Regions from separate parts of the Cutibacterium sp. LaCa_286 genome, predicted to be linked through region 1. Evidence: riboswitches for the same ligand, from Rfam matches in the RefSeq annotation. Region 1 holds a riboswitch; each other region holds the start of a gene.
What was found. Region 1 has a riboswitch for cobalamin ahead of ACP8JZ_RS00320 (ABC transporter substrate-binding protein). Riboswitches for the same ligand answer to the same signal wherever they lie in the genome.
Positions count from the first base shown of each region.

Region 2: another riboswitch for cobalamin. It lies ahead of ACP8JZ_RS02685 (ABC transporter substrate-binding protein); the one in region 1 lies ahead of ACP8JZ_RS00320 (ABC transporter substrate-binding protein).
Region 3: another riboswitch for cobalamin. It lies ahead of ACP8JZ_RS01700 (FecCD family ABC transporter permease); the one in region 1 lies ahead of ACP8JZ_RS00320 (ABC transporter substrate-binding protein).

Region 1 covers NZ_CP191091.1:82,066-88,242, forward strand. Annotated here, with positions in the region: gene ACP8JZ_RS00310 (FecCD family ABC transporter permease) at 1-386, opposite strand, end outside; gene ACP8JZ_RS00315 (ABC transporter substrate-binding protein) at 466-1,710, opposite strand; gene ACP8JZ_RS00320 (ABC transporter substrate-binding protein) at 1,770-2,882, opposite strand; cobalamin riboswitch at 3,110-3,245, opposite strand; gene ACP8JZ_RS00325 (transcriptional regulator) at 3,258-4,106, opposite strand; gene ACP8JZ_RS00330 (hypothetical protein) at 4,353-4,505, shown strand; gene ACP8JZ_RS00335 (6-phosphofructokinase) at 4,807-5,931, shown strand.
Region 2 covers NZ_CP191091.1:631,152-637,328, reverse strand. Annotated here, with positions in the region: gene ACP8JZ_RS02700 ((2Fe-2S) ferredoxin domain-containing protein) at 1-437, opposite strand, end outside; gene ACP8JZ_RS02695 (ABC transporter ATP-binding protein) at 434-1,225, opposite strand; gene ACP8JZ_RS02690 (FecCD family ABC transporter permease) at 1,222-2,256, opposite strand; gene ACP8JZ_RS02685 (ABC transporter substrate-binding protein) at 2,253-3,272, opposite strand; cobalamin riboswitch at 3,313-3,497, opposite strand; RNA gene rnpB (RNase P RNA component class A) at 3,694-4,073, opposite strand; gene ACP8JZ_RS02675 (zinc ribbon domain-containing protein) at 4,265-4,990, opposite strand; gene ACP8JZ_RS02670 (aminopeptidase P family protein) at 5,129-6,177, shown strand, end outside.
Region 3 covers NZ_CP191091.1:424,253-430,429, reverse strand. Annotated here, with positions in the region: gene ACP8JZ_RS01710 (ABC transporter substrate-binding protein) at 1-442, opposite strand, end outside; gene ACP8JZ_RS01705 (ABC transporter ATP-binding protein) at 444-1,235, opposite strand; gene ACP8JZ_RS01700 (FecCD family ABC transporter permease) at 1,232-2,251, opposite strand; cobalamin riboswitch at 2,340-2,515, opposite strand; gene ACP8JZ_RS01695 (hypothetical protein) at 3,401-4,261, opposite strand; gene ACP8JZ_RS01690 (CbiX/SirB N-terminal domain-containing protein) at 4,874-6,148, opposite strand; gene cobJ (precorrin-3B C(17)-methyltransferase) at 6,151-6,177, opposite strand, start outside.

The sequences.
Region 1 (6,177 bases):
GGGTTGCGGAACAGGGTCTGCATCTCCAGCCCGGACACTCCCAGCGCCGCCCCGACGAGCAGGGCGGTGATGGTACGAGGCTCGCGGACGTCGCGGATGATCGTCATCGAGACTGGGTCGACGTCGGTGCCACCGGTGAGGATCGTCATGACGTCACCCAGCGGGATGTTCACCGATCCCAGCGCCAGGCCGGCCAAGGTGACGGCGACGAAGATCGTTGCGAGGATCGTGAAACGCACCGGCAGTGGCAGCCCGCGTCGTCCCTGCGTCTGGCGGCTCCGCACATCTCGGTGATCCCGCACGTCCCGGCCCCGCCCATCCTGACCTCGTACGTCCCGGCCCGGTGCCTCTCGGTTCTGTGGCGTCTTCTGGTGGCTGTTCACCAGGTGCCCCTGATCCGTTCGCCGTGTGCCTCGTGACGTCCGTGTCTCCCGCGACGTCCCGGCATCAGATCCTGAGTCGCAGTCACTTCGCGGTGGCCTTGCGGTAGAAGTAGAACTGGTGATCGGCATCCAGCTCAGGGTGCAGGATCGCCGTCAGATCCGCCAGGACGAGGTCGGGGCGCACGACCCCGGTCTGCCAGTAGTCGTTGCCGTGCTTCGGGTCGGCTCGCAGGGTGGCGTCCCAGACGTTGCCGTTGTCGAGGGCCTTGAGCGACTTCAGACGTGGGTCGGCCTTGAGGATCTGCGGGATGGACGACTTCTCCGGCCCGTCGATCCAGAAGTCGGCGTCGTGGGCCTTCTTGATGATGGCCTCGGTGTCCATCTTCCTGGATGCCACCCCGTGGAGGTCCTTGAACACGTACTCACCACCTGCGTCGCGCAGGAACTGGATGGCGTAGTTCTCGTTGGGCTTGATGTACCAGACGCCCTTGTACTGCGATCCGTGGAGCACGGTCGGTCGTGTCGTCACCGTGGCGGCGCGTTTCGCGGTCGCATGGTACTTCTCGGCGATCTCGTCGTACTTCTGGTTCGCCGTCCTCTCGGCATTGACGAACAGCGAGTCGTACTTGATCCACTCGGCACGCCCCAGCGGGGTGCTCTCGAGGAAGTTCGGCTCGGCGACGACCGGGATGCCCATCTCCTTGATCTTGTCGATCTTGCTGGTGTTGTCGCTACCACTGACGAGGTTGAAGATGAACAGGTCCGGGCGTAGCGCCGCCAGCTTCTCTGTGTTGATCTCGGTGGCGTTGTCACCTGCCGCGAAACTGGCGACCTTGTGGTCCTTGAGGGCCTGACGGGTGTCCGCATTCCCCACCCTGTCGACGTTGACCATGCCAGCCACGGAGTCCAGCTTTCCCAACATCTGGAACTTCATTGGCAGGGTCGTCGAACCCAGCGCCACCTTGGTGGTGGGGATGGTGATCTTCTGCGCCTTGGCGAGGTCACCGTTCAGCTTCGGCTGCGGGGCGCCACACTGCACCAGGACGTACTGCACGGGTTTCTTCGCGGTGTTCGACGGGTGCTTGAGCGTCACGACCTTGTACGACTTGTGGTACGACACGGTGATGTCGCGGGCGTCGCGGAAAGTGGCCTTGTCGGCGAAGTAGTCCTTCGAGGGGTCGAAGTTCTTGATGCAGCCCTGCTGGGAGGACGTGCTGGACGGCGCGTTCGCCGAGGAATCCGACTTCTCGGAGTGTGAGCACCCGGTGAGGGTGGCGACGCACATGGTGGTGGCGGCCAGGCCCGCCACCAGACGATTGATGGACATGGTTGCTCCCAAGTGGAGGTGAGGGGATGGTGGTGCGGCGAACATCGCCGCTGAGAGGGTCAGCTGAGCTTGGTGTAGTAGTACGGCGTGTACCCCTTCATGAGGTCAGGGTGGAAGATGTACGTGAGGTCGGCCAGCACGACGTCGGGTTGGACGATCCCGGACTGCCAGAAGTCGTTCCCGGTGTCTGGGGCAGTGCGCTTGCTGGGGTTCCAGACGTTGCCGTGCTGGAAGGCCGACAGGTTCGCGTAGCGCGGGTTCTGCTTGAGGGCGTCGTCCTTGCCGTGCCACGTCGTCATGGACATGTAGTTGCCGTTGAGCCAGAAGTCGGCCTTGGAGCCATACTTGAAGACGACCTCGGCGTCGGTTGGGGTGGCTCCGTTGCCCTTGACGGCCTGGGACATGGCGTCGGTGGCTCCGGCGTCGGTCATGAACTTGATCATGTAGGAGTCGGTTCCCGGGACGTACCACTGCCCCTTGGTCTCCTGGCCGACGAGCACGCTGGGCTTGTCGGTGGCGTTCCTGGCCTTTTTCGCCACCTCGGTGTAGCGCTTGGTGATGCCGTCGAAGTTCTTCGTGGCGGCGCCTTCCTTGTTGAGGAGGATGCCGTAGGTCTTCATCCACTCGGCTCGGGCCAGCGGGGTGGACTCGAGGTAGTCGAGGTCCTGCAGCACCGGGATGCCGGCGGACTGCACCTGCTTGAACTCCTTCACCTCTGAGCTGGCGGCCAGCACGGCGTCGGGTTTGAGGGAGATGAGCTTCTCCGTGTCGATCTGCATCCGACTCGACCCGTAGCTGGGCGTGTTGCGGGCCTCGAGGGCGTCTCGTGCCGGTCCGCGATAGATCTGCTCGAGCTGGTTGACGCCGACGACTGCGTCCAAGGATCCCAGGGTGTGGAGGACCGGGATCTGGGTGGTGGAGGAGGCGGCGACTCGTTTGACCGGGACGTCGATGATCGGGGCCTTGGCGAGCTCACCGGTGAGCGTTGGTCTGGGGGCACCGCACTGCAGTAACACGAAGGTCTGCGACGGTTTGTCCTGCTTGCCGAGGGTGAGGACCTTGTAGGACTTGTGATAGCTGACGTGGACGTTCCTGGCCCCGGTGAAGGTGACCTTGTCACCGAAGTAGTCCTTGTCCTTGTCGAACTCCCCGGACTTGATGCACCCGGACATGTTGGCACCGGTGCCAGCTGATGGGGTGGTCGTCGAGGAGCTCGGGGAGGTGGAGCCGTCCTTCGTGCCCGAGCAGCCCGTCAGGGCCAGGGAAGGTACGACGAGAAGGGTGAGAAGGACCGAGACACGTCTCGGCAGTGGAGTACCCATGAAGTCTCCTGCAGTCGTGTCGCAGGACCCGCTGGGGCACACCCGGTGTGCTCGGCAGACTCCTACGGCGAGAGTCGGTGAATGCCACTTCGCAGGGAGGCGACCGGACTGAGCTGGAGGGCATCACCGTTGCGCGACAGTGTCGGACTTGCACCGACTTCGCTCGCTGCGGAGTACCTCGGGCCGAGTCCGACCCGGGACACGCACAAAATAGCATGTCTGGTGTCAATCCCTGTGCTGGGGCTGCAATGTGCCAATCCGAGTCCACGGCCGGTCGTCGCTCACATGTGTGCGCAGCTCGCTGACGTCTTCTGGTGCGCAGGCCAGTACGACGCAGGTTGACGGTCCGCCGGACTTCGTGAGATCGAGATCGGTCCTGCCGGGATCGAACCGCAGTCCTGCGGTGACGGCGATCTGATCGGCCTCCCAGGCAATTCCGTGCGATCCCACCGGTACACAGTCGTGCACCAGGCCCGAGCCCAGCAGCGCACGCACCTCGTCCAGGGTGACGATCTCGCGCCGACCAGGGCGTACCTCGTCATCCGGCGCCGAGATCGGGGAGCCGACGCATACGAGCACGTCGGCTTCCTGCGCCTGTGCCGCTGCCGCCGAAGCCTCGCCGGGAACCGGCGTGCCAGGGGCTCTGTCCGGTCGTACCCCGATGACCGTCACCCCAATTCCGGTCTGGGTGGTGATGACGTTGTCCTCCGTCGATCCGGTGACGGCCTGGGGATCGATCCCCGCGGCAACCGCGCACCGCTGGAACTCCTCGATCAGCGGTTGGGCCGAGGTGGCGTCCTGACACAGGGTGTTGACGAGGATCATCGGTCGGGCTCTCACGCACAGCACCTCCAGCAGTGGTACTCGCGCTGCCAGATGGGCACACCACGTCGGATCTGCCGGGTAGGGGTCCCCGGGCCGTGAGCCTATGCCCCCGACGGCGTCACAGGCGATGACCAGACGCCCAGCCGGTACGTCGGCGAGCAGCAGGTCGCGCAGCCGAGACACCTGGAGGTCGGCATGGCGGCTCCCGGCGTCGGTTCGGGAGACGACGGTGGTGGCGTGGCGCTGAATCTCGCCCGGTTCGTGCGGCACGGCTGGTGGTTCATGAGGTACGGCTGGGCTGGGACTGCTCACCGTGCCATTCAATCGCGTGTGTGACGGTTGGGCGAACACTGTTCGCCTCGGTGTGTCAGTTGCTGTGGATGGAGCAGAATTGCCCTGGGGTCACTCGTCGGGGCCACTCTTCGCCGGATGTGTCACATTCGGTCTGGTTGCTCCGGCACACGTGGCACCCGAGTGGTGCAACAGGAGGTTGGTGTGAAGGCACGACTGGTGGTGGCAGCAGCGCTGGTGGCGGGAGTCATCGTTGCGGAACGTCTCGCGACGGCCAGACATCACCGACACGCTCAGGTACGGCGGATCGCCCTGGAGGGGATCGATGGGTTGGCAGGGCGCCAGCGTCCTCGCTGACGTGTGCGGCCCACATGTGAGTCGGCATGGATGCTGACTCCCGGGCACGTCCATGCCCTGCCTGTCACGGTGTCTTGGTCTTGCCTGTCCACGGTGTCGGGACTGGTCGGGGCCGATGTTGCGTCTGACCTCTCGTCCACATCGTGATGCTAGGATTTTCGCCTGCATTCCCTTGCGCCCTGCATTCCTGAGATTTCTGAGTCCGTGTGACGTCTCCCGCACACCCGGGGTGTGCATCCCTGCCATGTCATCTGCGAACATGGTGTGAGACGACCGATGGTGTGAGCGACCGGGAGGAAGCATGGGAAACCACAAGAGAGTCGGCATTCTCACCGCCGGGGGAGACTGCCCCGGCCTCAACGCAGCAATCCGTGGCTTCGGCAAGGCGGCCATCCGCGAGTACGGCATGGAACTCGTCGGCTTCCATGACGGATTCCTGGGCCTGGCGCAGAACCGCTACGTCGACCTCACCCAACGCGACCTCTCCGGCATCCTCACCGTGGGCGGGACGATCTTGGGAACCAGCCGTGACAAGGTCAATCGCATGATCGTCAATGGCGAGGAGACGGACATGGTGCCGACCATCGTCGACAACTACGACAAGCTCGGCCTGGACGCCTTGGTGACACTTGGCGGGGGTGGAACCTCCAAGAACGCCTACAAACTGCACAAGGCCGGTCTCAACGTCATCCACCTGCCCAAGACCATCGACAACGACATCGTCGGCACCGACGACTCGTTCGGCTTCTCCACCGCCCTGGAGGTGGCCACCGACGCCATTGACCGGCTGCACTCCACCGCCCACTCCCACCACCGGATCATCCTGGCCGAGGTCATGGGGCACCGGGCCGGTTGGCTGGCCCTGGGCTCGGGCATCGCCGGTGGGGCAGACATCATCCTGCTGCCCGAGGTGCCCTACAAGCTCGAGTCGATTGCCGAGGCCGTGGAGAGGAGGCGCAGCCAGGGACTCAACTTCTCGGTCATCGCCGTGGCCGAGGGGGCACGCGACGTCTCAGACGCCATGGCCCTGCGGGGTGCTCGTGCCCTCGTGGACAACTCCAGTGCCAAGACCAAACCGGCGGCCAAACGCGCCAAGCGCGATCTGGAGGCCTCCATGCGCGACAACACCATCAAGCTCGCCTCCGAGCTGGAGGAAGCCACCGGTCTGGAGTCTCGGGTGTCGATCCTGGGCTACGTCCAGCGCGGTGGCACGCCGTGCTCCCACGACCGACTGCTTGCCACCCGGCTGGGCACAATGGGTGCCCGCATGGTGCAGGAGGGGAGCTTCGGCATCATGGTGGCCGCCAAGGGTTCCGGCACCGACACCGTCGCCCTCAAGGAGGTGGCCGGCAAGGTGAAGTACGTGCCGGCGGACCACCCGTGGGTGGAGGCCGCTCGTGAAGTGGGTACCAGCCTCGGCGACTGAGCTGCGAGGTGCCGGAGCCCGTCGGCTGGTGGGCGTTCCGTGCTCCCGGGCAGCACAGGGGCTTCGGACGACCAGGGCGCCCCGGCGATCAACCAGTGCGCCCGGCCGTCACAGGCCGGTTCGGCATGGATGATCGGGGCCCCGACCCGGACGCACTGGGTGCATCAAGGACGGCCCCCGCGTCGCAGAGAGCCTGCAGCATTGGGAGCTCCGCGGCGGTGGGAGTCGATCTCGAGACAGGTGGCT
Region 2 (6,177 bases), 550 kb from region 1:
AGATCAGCGGCGCCGACCGCGCTGCAGCGAGGTCCTCGACAGGTGAGCAAATGATACCGGAAGGAGGGAAACTCCTGCCAAGCAGGGCTGCGCAACGGTGCTTCGGCGCCTGTCACGGTTCGCCACTGGCCGGTCAGCTCCTGATTCGGGCGGACAACCCCGACGTGCACGACGACGGTTGGCCCGTTCTCCCGGCCACGCACCCACTGGCCAGCGACCCGCCGAAGCCAGGACAGCGGTACTGGCCCGTGGTCGCGACTCCATCCGACAAGTTCGACCCGGTCGTCATCAACGGCGTCGAGGACATCTGCGAGCGCCGGGCCAGGACCCTGCAGGCTTGCACTCCGATCGGCAGCCACGTGACGGGCCACCGCTTCTGCGTTGATCGTGTCAGAGGCGTCCTCCCAGCGCAGCGAGACAGCGATACGCGTCGTCACGGCTGCAGTCCCCGCCAGGTGAATCCACGTCTGAAATCTGACCAAACCTCGCCGTCAACCCCGAAATGGTCGCGGACGAGGTGAGGGGTCAGTACCTCTGAGGCCGGCCCTGCGGCGACCATCCGGCCCGAATCCAGCACGATGAGGTCATCTGCGTAGGCAACGGCCAGGTCAAGATCGTGGATGACGGTCACCGTTGTCAGACCAAGTCCGCGTACTCTCTCCAACAGGTCAATCTGGTGACGCAGGTCGAGGTGGTTCGTGGGTTCATCCAGGAGCAGGATCTCAGGCTCCTGGGTGAGGGCTCGGGCCAACTGGACCCGCTGCATCTCTCCTCCTGAGAGGGACGACCACGCTCGATCGGCCAGATCAGCCACCCCGGTCGACGCCATCGCGTTCTCGACGACGTCCCCATCACGCCCCTTCCGACGATTCACGTTGCCGATACCCCAGCCTCCCAAGTGCGGGATACGGCCCAACTGAACGACATCGCGAACCGTCAGTTCCACATGAGCCGAAGGATTCTGTTCGAGCAAAGCTATCGCCTGGGAGCGCTCCTTGGCACCGATCCTCGCAAGGTCGCGCTCCCCAAGCCATACCCGTCCCACGCTGGGCTTGCGCAACCCCGCCAGCAGGTGCAGCAAGGTCGTCTTTCCGGATCCATTCAGTCCGATGACCATCGTCATGGCTTTTGGCCGAATCTCCACGTTGACCCCGGACAGGATCGTCGTGTCATCGACGCCCCACCCAAGGTTCTCGGTCCGCAGAGCGGTTGTCGTTGATGTCATGATCGAGACGCCTGACGACGTAGCAGGATGACCAGTACCGGGGCTCCGATGGCTGCCGTGATGACCCCGACCGGAATCTCGGTGTCCGGGCGCAAGCACCTCGCTGCAGTGTCTGACCACACCATGAGCAGTGCCCCGGTGAGGGCAGATGCCGGCAACAGCCGCGCGTGCCGCGGCCCGGTCCAGAACCTCACGATGTGCGGAACCGTCAGCCCGACGAAGCCGATGGGGCCGACGAAGGCGACGCTGAGAGCAGTCAGCAGGGCGGTGCCAACCATGATCATCCAGCGCACAGCGTTGACTGGTACTCCCAGGGACATCGCGCTGACGTCACCGAAGGCGAAAGCGTCAAGAGTGTGGCACAACGCCATCCCGGCGATGAGGGCCGGAACGGTGGCGACGGCCAGGGTGATCGTCGATCCCCATCTCAAACCGGTGAACGACCCAAGTGTCCAGGACAGGGCTGATCGAGCGGCGTTCGACTCGCCGAACACCATGATCATCATGGACACCGCGGCCCCGCACAACTGTCCGACGGCCACCCCAGCCAAGATCGTCCGGCTGGCGGGTAGCTCCCCAGACTTACCAGTGGCCATGGCCAACACCATGACAAGGGCCCCGACCGCCCCGCCGAATGAGGCCAGTGTCATCAGGACGGACTGCCCCAGAGCGCTGGAGATCCCGACGATGAGGACGAAGACCGCACCGACCGAGGCGCCACTGGAAATGCCGAGCAAATAAGGATCGGCCAAGTCATTACCCGTCAGGGTCTGCAGTACCGCTCCACACATCGCCAACAAAGCGCCCACAGCCATTGCGCCAATGACGCGCGGGGCGCGCAACTGCCAGACAATCCGATCGTCAAGGACGGTGACATCAGAGCCATTAATGAGTCGAAATCGTCGAGCAACCACCCGAATCACATCGTGAACCGGCACATGGACTGCCCCAACTCCCAGTACGACCAAGGCACTGGCAACGAGGGCAGTACCAAGAAAGGCAGCCAACAACCAGTTACGTGAGCGGATCATTTCCCAGCGATCTCTGCCAAACCATCGTTGAGAGTCTTGGCACCGTCGATCAGCTCGGCACCCGGGGTACTCTGGGAGAATGGCACCGTTACGAACTTGTTCTCCTTGACAGCTCTCATCTGCTTGAGAACCGGATCGCCCTTGAGATAAGCGATCTTGTCCTTCGCGGTGGACCATTTGGCATCGGCAACGACGATGACGTCCGGATCGGAGGCCACAATCTTTTCCCAGGAGCCATCGGCCCATCCGCCATCGACGTCCGCAAAGACATTCTTGGCTCCCACGGCATCCATGAGCAGCTGTGGGCCACCGTGACCGGCACCGATGAACGGGGTCTTGTCCCCAGAATCGAACCACACGATCGAGGTTCCGGTACCGTGCTTGTGTGTAGTCACGTCCCGCAGGTACTCATGCTGCTTGGTGATCGCAGTGTCGGCACCGTCCTGAGCCCCGATGAGGGATCCGACCTCGCGCATTTCCTTCCAGACATTGCCCCACGTTGTCTCGGCTGACTTAGTGCCTTTGGGACATCCGAAGGGACTGATGTATGTGGCGATTCCCTGCTTCGCGAGCTCATCCCGGGTTCCGACAGCCTTGTCGGTGAAGGCACTGGAGAAAGAGGAAAGAGCAAGATCGGGTTTGGCAGCCAAGAAGGTCTCTTTGGACGGATACTCCTTGGCCAGCACCTTGACCGAATCATAGGACTTTCGCCACTTGGCAGGAATCTCGCCGTCTAGGTAGGCCGTCCCAACCAGATTTGATGCGCCATTGATGGCCAGGACGTCCTCCGTGGCACCTTGGTTGAGAGTTACAGCCCTGGTGGCAGGTTTGTCGAGAATGATCTTTTGACCACAGTTGGTGACTTCCACACGATCTGCGGACGGTTGGGACACCGACGCAGAGGATGGCTCGCTGGAAACGGGATCTTCGGGAGCACCTGCGCAGCCAGCGAGCAGAGTGGCGGGCACGACCAACCCCATGACGAGGCGATGTGACAAGGATGAGCACATGGGCATGAGAAGCCAGCTTTCTGTGACCGGCGTTCGCGGCCGGGGACCGACAGGACGTTGTCAGGTGGTCTTCGGGCTCAACCTCATCTCCGTTTTCCGACACCTTCCCGGTACCAGTGGCACCAGTGGCTCGAGTCGGGTGGATCAGTCATACCGCTGCGCGTCAGCTCCGGTCTCTCACCGGATTCCTGCGCCGGAGAATCTCCAGCAACCTGACTGCCACATACTAATCCGTGTACGCCCCAGAAAAGAAATTCTTCTTCCTGTTTCGCAACTCAGCCAATCCTTAGACACCCTCATGGCAGACGTCCCTATAGGCGTGACACCTACGTCTCGTCTTTTTCTGTACCGTTCAGCACCCATCATCGCCAGAAGCTTTGCTGCAACACAGAACCCATCAACCCACCACAAGTCCCTGGTTGAAAAGGGACGAGCCACCCTTGTAAGCCGGGTTCTGTGACCCCATCGGGGCCGGTGATCATCCATCTGTGAACGCCGTTGCCGACGCCCTCCAGCCTTGCAGCTGCGCGGCCTACCCGGGCGCTCGGGCGGGCAGCCCTCGAACACGTCCGCGACCTCACGGTCTTCTTGGCCTTGCTCCGGGTGGGGTTTGCCGTGCCGGCACCGTCACCGATGCCGCGGTGAGCTCTTGCCTCACCGTTTCACCCTCACCGATTTCTCGGCAGTTTGTTTTCTGTGGCACTGTCCCGCGGGTCTCCCCGGGTGGGCGTTACCCACCACCCTGCCCTGTGGAGCCCGGACTTTCCTCGACAGATCGTCGTCTGCCGCGATCACCCCGGGTGGCTCGTCCAAACATCCATTCTAGCCTGTGAACACCGCTTCATGACAGCCGATGGGGCTCACCACACCTGGTCGGGGCAGACGTTCGCACCTCGCGCACCTTCACCGAACCGTGATCGGCCCCACCTCGGGCAGCGCCCGGTCGGGAACCATCCCCCTCAAGGGGGATGAGCCCACTCCTCAAAGGGGATGTCGTCTCACAGGGGACGCACCATGATGCGGTCGCACTCCTCACAGCGCAGCACCTCGTCTGCCGGGGCCTGGTCGTAGCGACGTTGGTCGCCAGGATTGGCGACGATTCCGCAGGCACTGCACACGCCATGCTCCAACCTGCCGGCCCCCATCCCGGTACGTTCCAACAGAGTCTGGTACAGCTTGAGCAGATCGGCCGGGAGCGCCCCGGCCTGGGCGGTGCGCTGCGCAACAAGACGCTTGAGTTCGGCGTCGATCTCGGAGAGGTCATGGTCCCGGGACGCCAACGCCTCGCGAATGTGGCCGTCAAGAGCTTTGCGAGCCTCGTCGGCCTGCGCCTGAGCCGCTTCCGCCTCCTCGACCCGCTGCATGATGTCGAGCTCGGCATCCTCCAGATCACCGATACGTCGCTTGAGGTGCTCAATCTCGTCGGTGAGACTGCGCAGTGCCTTGTGATCGATCTGGCCGGCATCCACCGTGGCCTGGTTGCGCTCCAGACGGGCCCTCGCCGGGGCAAGGTCTCCCTCGATGCGCTTCTGGTCGGCCTTGAGGTCGAAGACGACCGTCTGCTTGGCGACAAGATCCTCGGCGAGGCTCTGACGCGAGCCAGCAAGTTTCCTGAGTTCGTCGAGTTGGGGAAGGACCTTGCGATCATGACGCCTACGGGCGATGAGCCGGTCGGTCTCTGCCAGGTCGAGAAGTTTCCACTGGTCCTGCGGTGCTGCCTTCACGCTACCTCCTGCAACTGTGAACCCGGGGAGCTCATGGCCACCAGACTCTGCTGAACTCGTGAGAGCCAGCCTATCCGGCTGGACCCGGCTCATTACAATGACACCCAACGCACATTCGACGGAGAGGCGAGAGTTTCCATGACTGATGTGACTGATCGTTCCGGCAGGTCTGCCGGTTCCCAGATCCAGGCCGCTGATGAGCAGAAGGTCCCCAAACGCCAGACCCCGTTCTCCCAGGCGTTCCGTGATTTCATCCCCACCGGCTGGCAGCCCTACGACTCCACCATGCCACAGCCCCTGGACTCGGTGCCCTCGGCGCGTACGCACCGTGACGTCCTGGCTGCAAGGTTCCCCGGCGAGGTGCTCGTCATCCCCGCTGGCGTGCTCATGCCCCGCAACAACGACTGCGACTTCCCGTTTCGTCCACACACGACGTTCGTCTACTACTCCGGGCTGGGCACCGACCGGGAGCCCAACGCGGTGCTCGTCATCGACACCACCGGGTCCACCACCCGCGACGTGCTGTACTTCAAACCGCGCGCCCCGCGCACCGATCGGGAGTTCTACGCCGATCCCACCTACGGCGAGATGTGGGTCGGAAAGCGCGAGTCGTTGGAGGAGATGTCGACGATGACCGGCCTGCAGTGCCGCGACATCGCCGAGCTGGATGCCGCCCTCAGCAGTTCGGCCCCGGGCGGTTCCGCACCGCTGCGCGTCATCCGTCAGGCCGATCCGTCGATCACCGACAAGGTCGACGTCGCCCGTCAGACCGCCTCTGGACGTGGCGACGCAGCTGCCGACGAGGCATTCGACGAGTTCACCTCAGACGCCCGATTCTGCAAGGACGACTGGGAGATCGAGCAGCTGCGCGACGCCTGCCGTAGGTCGAAGGTGGGATTCGAGGACATGATCCGTCAGATGCCCGAGGCCGTGCGGCGCGGCCGCGGCGAGCGATGGATGGAAGGCATCTTCGGACTGCACGCCCGTCACCTGGGCAACAACGTCGGGTACGGCTCGATCTGCGCCGCCGGCGACCACGCCAACACCCTGCACTGGGTGCGCAACGACGGCGACCTGCGCCCCGGAGAACTCATCCTCATCGACGCCGGCATCGAGATCGACTCCCTCTACACCGCAGACATCACCCGTACCCTGCCCATCAGCGGCACGTTCTCACCGGCCCAGCG
Region 3 (6,177 bases), 340 kb from region 1:
TGATGCCCTTGTCGTGCAGGTTGTCGGGGGTGAGGTTGTTCGCCTCGGAGAATCCGTAGTCCCACCCGGCGACGACGACGTCGGGCCTGTTGGCGATGACCGACTCAAGGGTCATGTAACCCTTGACGCCCTCGTGCAGACTGTTGATGGTGTCGGCCCCGTACTTGGCAGTGAGGATCTCCTTGTCCCGATCTGCCGAACTTATCGCGGCGATCTGCTTTTGCGCCCCGGCGCTCAGCGCCATGGCGATGATGCTGCCGTCATTGACGTAGAGTCGCTCGGCCTTCTTGGGGTAGGTGACCTTCTTGCCACAGTTGGTCACGGTGACTTCGTTGGAGTCCTTGGCGGACTCGCCGCTCTTGGAGGCTGATCCACCGCCACAGGCGGTGAGTCCCACAGCCAGGCAGGAGGCCAGGACGACGGGTAGGAGTTTGGTGGACATTTCAGTTTTCCTCTCGGTTGGGATTGGGCAGCGGTGCGGTGCACACGAGTTCCTGGCTGCCGTCGGGAGTGGTGACATGGTGTGCGACAACGTGGAATGCCGTCGCGACGTTCGATGGGCTGAGCGCCTCACGAGCCGGACCTGCGGAGAGCACTCCGCCGTCGGCCAGGACGACCACGTGGTCGAAATGCGAAGCAGCCATGCCGAGGTCGTGGATGGTGGCGACCACCGTCCGACCGCTGGCGCGCAGCGTGTCCAGCAGCATGAGTTGGTGACGCACGTCGAGGTGATTGGTCGGCTCGTCCAACATGATGAGGTCGGCGCCCTGGGCCAGGCCACGGGCGATGACGGCGCGGCGCCGCTCACCGCCCGACAGGTGGTCACAACGACGATCGATGAGGTGGTCCAGTCCCACCAAGGCCAGGGAGTCCCGGATGATCCGTCGCTCGGAACGCTGCCCCACCTGCCACGGCTTGCGGTGCGGGGTACGTCCCAGCGCGACCATCTCACCCAGCAGGAGGTCAGGCGATGGCGACTCCTCCTGCCCGACGAAGGCCATGAGCCGGGCACGTTGCATGGGGGTGTAGTCGGTGACGGAGGTGCCGTCGAGCAGGACGTCGCCGGAATTGAACTGGCGCACCCCGGCGATGGATCGTAGCAGAGTCGACTTGCCGACTCCGTTGACACCGACGATGGCGGTGAGCTTCCCCGGCTCGGCGGTGAAACTCACGTCGTCGACGATGACGCGGTCGTTGATGCGGCACTGGACATTGCAAACTTCGAGACGTGTCATGACTCACTCGAGAATCGGTACTGGCTGCGCCCCATGAGGTACAGGAAGATGGGAGCGCCGATGAACCCGGTGACGACGCCGAGCGGCACCTCCTGTGGTGCCGCGATGACGCGGGCGCCGACGTCCACCCACAGCAGGAAGAGGCTGCCGATGGCGGCGGCGACGGGCACCATCGACCGGTGACTGGCTCCCACGAGCAGCCGGGACATGTGCGGAATGACGAGCCCGACGAATCCGATGCCGCCGGAGACCGCCACGAGCACCCCGACGAGTACCGAGTTGCCGACGAACAACGCCTTGCGCACCCTGGTATCGGGGATGCCGAGGGATCGAGCGACGTCGGTGCCAGCAGCCAGGGCGTCGAGCCAGCCAGAGAACGCGATCATGAGCACGGCGGACAGAGCGGTGACGATGGCAGCCACCCACAAGCTGTCCCAGGTGGCACCGGCCACCGATCCCAGCATCCAGTACAACACCGACTGCGCCGCACGCGGATCCGAGCTGCGAAAGACGAGGAAGCTTGCCAATGCCGAGAACGCCGCAGAGAGCACGACGCCCGAGAGCACCAGCCGCAGCGGTGTCATGCCACCCTGGGCCATGGAGATGAGGTACACCAGACCAGCGGCTCCCAATGCCCCCACCAAGGCTCCGAGGGTGAGCCGGTGAGGACCCCAGGAGGCGAACATCCCCAGGGCGATGACCGCGGTGGCCCCCACACTCGCACCGGCCGAGACACCCAGCAGGTAAGGATCGGCCAGCGGGTTGCGCACCAAGGTCTGCATACCGCTTCCGGCCAGGGCGAGTCCGGCCCCGACGATGATCGCCAGCAGTGCCCTGGGAGCACGCAGATCCCAGACGATGACATCGATCGTCGGGTCGGGGCCCGGCTCGCCAGTGATCCTGGCCCCAACCGTGTCAAGAACGCCACGCATCGGCAATGGTTCCGAACCAATGGTCAGCGAGACGACGGCGCTGACGACGATGAGCACGACGAGGATGATCACCAGGGGTGCCACCGGCAACCGGCGGTCACGCTCGGCCGACCGTCTTAAGGAAGGCATAGCTGTTCCTTCTGGGTGCGAGGACCTTGATGCGAGGCCCGAACGACACAAGTCATGCATGGGGTCTTCGGACTTCGGATCACTCTCGGTCGGCCCTTCCCAGAATCACTCCCAGTGGTCTCGCCGACGTCGTCACCGTCACCGCTGCGCAACAGTCCCGGATTCCCACCGGGTTCACCGCGACCTCATCGGGGCCGCACCATGCACGCGACGCAGATTAGCACCTGTGCACGCAACTCGCGACGTGCCGTTCCGCCAACCCCTTGCCGTAGCCGCCCGCCAGCCCCGTGTCGCAGGCGCGTCGGGCACGTGGAACGCTGCAGCACGTGGACCTGGGGGTGCGGCCGGGGCAGTACCTCGACCCCCGTGGCAATTCGGTTCGACAAGACACCCCGTGCCACGCCACGTGGCAGGCACCACGATCCCCAACACATCTGCCACGGAGACGAACGGGCCACGCCCCGCATTGCAGACAGAATTCACCACGCCGCACCGGGCACGGCAACTGGCTGGCACCACCGATGGGACGTGGACGATCCCAAGAAGCCACCACTGCAAAAACTGTGGACGCCGCCGACGAGAGGATGCGCACCCGTTCAAGGCACCGGAACGTCCCTCGTGACGCGTGGTACTTCGCACCCCCGTGGTATTTCGGTTCGACAAGCCGCCCCGTGCCACACCACGTGGCAAACCCCACGATCCCCAACACATCTGCCACAGGATCGCTGGGCCAAGACCCGCTCGGCAGACCGGACCACCACCTCACCCGGGCCCGCGCACACTCTCACTCACACTGCAAAACTTGCAGTGTGAGTGAGAGTGTGAGCTGCGGTCTTGTGCTCCACTCCCTCCACCCCTAGAGCAGAAGTGGACGACAACGAGACCGGACACAGCCGAGGAGTAACCCTGGGAAAAATGAGGACACCACGGGAGAACCGGATGCATGGGGCAGGAGGCAGCGAGGGAAGGGCTGGGCGCAGAGCTCGGGACCAAGGAAAACAGGGGCGGCACCCTACGCCTCGGGAAACCCACGGGGAAGCGGGGCGCCACAGGAAAAACAGGTGTGCCACGAACGAATGGGCACAGGCCGAGCAGGAGGGCAGTTCAGCCCCAGAGGGCGTCGCCTTCCCACGTGCCCGACGAGATCACTGGGACGACCTGGCCCGAGAGCACCGAGCCCGGATGTGGATCGGTCGGCAGCCCGGCTGGCAGGGCCAGGGTGAGGGGGAATCCAACCTTGCCCATGCATCGCCACCACTGTTCCCCGGTGAGTTCGTTGGTGCGCTTCTCGCACTGATCGACGACCATCGTCATTTCTGCGACCGCACTCACCTCGGCGCGGCTCGCCCGACCCGCCTCCAACTCCATGAGCCACGGGCTGATGAGGTGTCCGGCGGAGAACTGGATGTCGCTGCGAGGACCGAAACCGCCCTCCTCGGAGGCGCCATAGGCCTCCTCGGAGTCGTGGACCCGGATGAATCCGTTGGCGACGGCCCCGACGCGCAGGTGCTGGACGAACGCCGAGGTGTCGTCGCCGGGCTCGGCACACAGTGGGTACTCGACGGGATCGTCGGCATTGGCCAGGAACCGTGCGATCCGCTTGCCATGCACTCCGTCGGAGGCACCGCTCACCGCCAACTGCGACAGCGGCGAACCGCCCTCCACGAGCTCCACCAGGGCCACCGTGGGACGGTAGCGCCGCACCTCGGCGGCGTGGGTCGTTGGGGCGACGAGGGAGGCCATCGTGTCCATCTCACCATCCCGGCTGAGCATGGCGAGACGTGCCCCCGACGGGTCGGTGTAGGCGGCCAACAGATCGAAACCACCGACGTCCTCCACACCGACAGCGCCAGCCTGCGCAGCGGAGTTGACGAGGGAATCGAGATCGGGGGCGTCGAAGCCCAGGGCATGCAGGTCGTGGGAGATCACCCGACGATGATAGGCGCGATTGGCCACGGCTGCCATCGCCGCGATCCCATCGCCGGGGCTGCCATTCATCGGAGCCGGCCTCGGCAGGCCCCGTGTCGATCAGGCCCGTGTCGGTCAGCCTCGAGTGGTGAGGCAGTGTTGATCGGTGGATCGCGACGATCAGTGCATCACAGTCGGCTTGGTATCGGGCCTTGTCATGCCCCACCCTGGCCTGCCCCATCACTGGGCCATCCCCGGTCAGGCGGTGGCCAGCCGGGAACGAAATGACAGACGGTCAGCCCGGGAACAACACGACCGATCCAGTCGGTTTCGCACCAGATCAGCCGCACCCAACCAGCCCCGCAACCCGCCAACTACGGAAGCCCGCAACACCTTGCTGAGAGCTCCAGCTCAGGCATCAAAGATGCAGCCAGCCACACCCGCAGACTCCCGCAACCAGCCAGCTGCAGGAGCTGACACACCTCACTGAGGACTCAGCACAGGTGCCGAAGGGCGGTCAACCCCTGGAACGGCAGACAATCAGCCCGGAAACAACACAGTCGATCCAACCGACTCCACACCCGCAACCAGACACTCCCGTAGAGCCCCGCAATCAACAGCTGCGGGGCCCACAATCTCAGTTCCTCAGCAGAGGAGTCGAAGTGCCGATCAGCCCTGCAGGGCTCGCAACACCTCGTCACGAATCTTGGCAGAACGACGCGGGGTGCGGTCACCAACCACGCTCACCGTCATACCGCCGGCCTGCTGGGTGGCCGGGGTGAAGGCGCTGCCCTTGCGACCGTCGTCACCACGCACGCAGAAGATACCGCGCTTCTCGGCCTCGGCGGTCACCTTGGCGTTGACTTGGGGGTCATTGGTGAGGGCCTGGACGAACCAGACGCCGTCGAGATCATCGTTCTGGAAGGCGCGTCGTTCCAGGTTCACCAGCCCCTTGCGAGCCATCCGGGTAAGTTGGATGCCTGAGTTCGGGGCGACGACGTGGACGTCGGCACCGGCGTCCAGCAGACGGGCGACGCGACGTTCGGCCACGTGCCCGGCCCCGACGACCAGCACCGTGCGTCCCTGCAGCCGCAGCCCGGACATGTAGACCGGGGCCCCCTCGCCGAGCCCGACCTCGTCAAGGGGCTCGCGGTACCGGTCCACCACGACCTCGGCCACCTCGTCACAGTCGCCGATGACCGGGGCGATACGGATCTCGACGCCGGGATGGCTGGCCTGCCACGCCTGGACCTGCTCGGTCATCCACACGTGCAGCAACCCGGGAAACAGGAAGTTGCCCTGCACCACGATCTGCTGGGCACCCTGGGCGTGCAGGGCCGTCAGCGCCTCGGGAACCGAGGGGCGGGTCACCTGGATGAACGCCGGCTCGACGCGGGCCAGATCGTTCTCCTCCCAGAACATTCGCGTGAGGGTGTAGTGCGAGGCGTTGGCGTCAGCCACCAGGGCGCCCCGGCCCACCAGGACGACGGCGGTGTCGCGGGCACGCCATTGCTCGCGCCCCTCCCCCGCGGCCAACGTCTCGGCCAGACGCCGGTCAAGGGCCCTGCGCATCCGCACGTCGGGCAGCAGCGGTGCGGAATAGGCTACTCGAGCGTCCCCACGGCCCTCGTCGATGGCCTCGGGAATGTCCTCACGGACGTGGCCGCCGGTGTTGAACATCAGCGGTACGACGACGGCGGCGACGGGCTGTTCCCCCTCGGTCGTCCCCTCAGAGACGACCGGCGCCTGGGCGACGGCGGCCTGCACCGCCTCGGGAATCTTCGGCTCGGCGAGCTCGACGAACCCCAGTTCCACCGGGACGTCGGGAAGCTTGTTCGCGACCCGTTCGGCCAGGGCGCGGCACTCGGCCACACCCGACTCGTCGCGGGTGCCGTGGGCGGCAATGACCAGCGGGGTTCCGCTGGCGATCTTGGTGTCAGTCATGATCACACATCCTTGTCCGTGTCATTTCC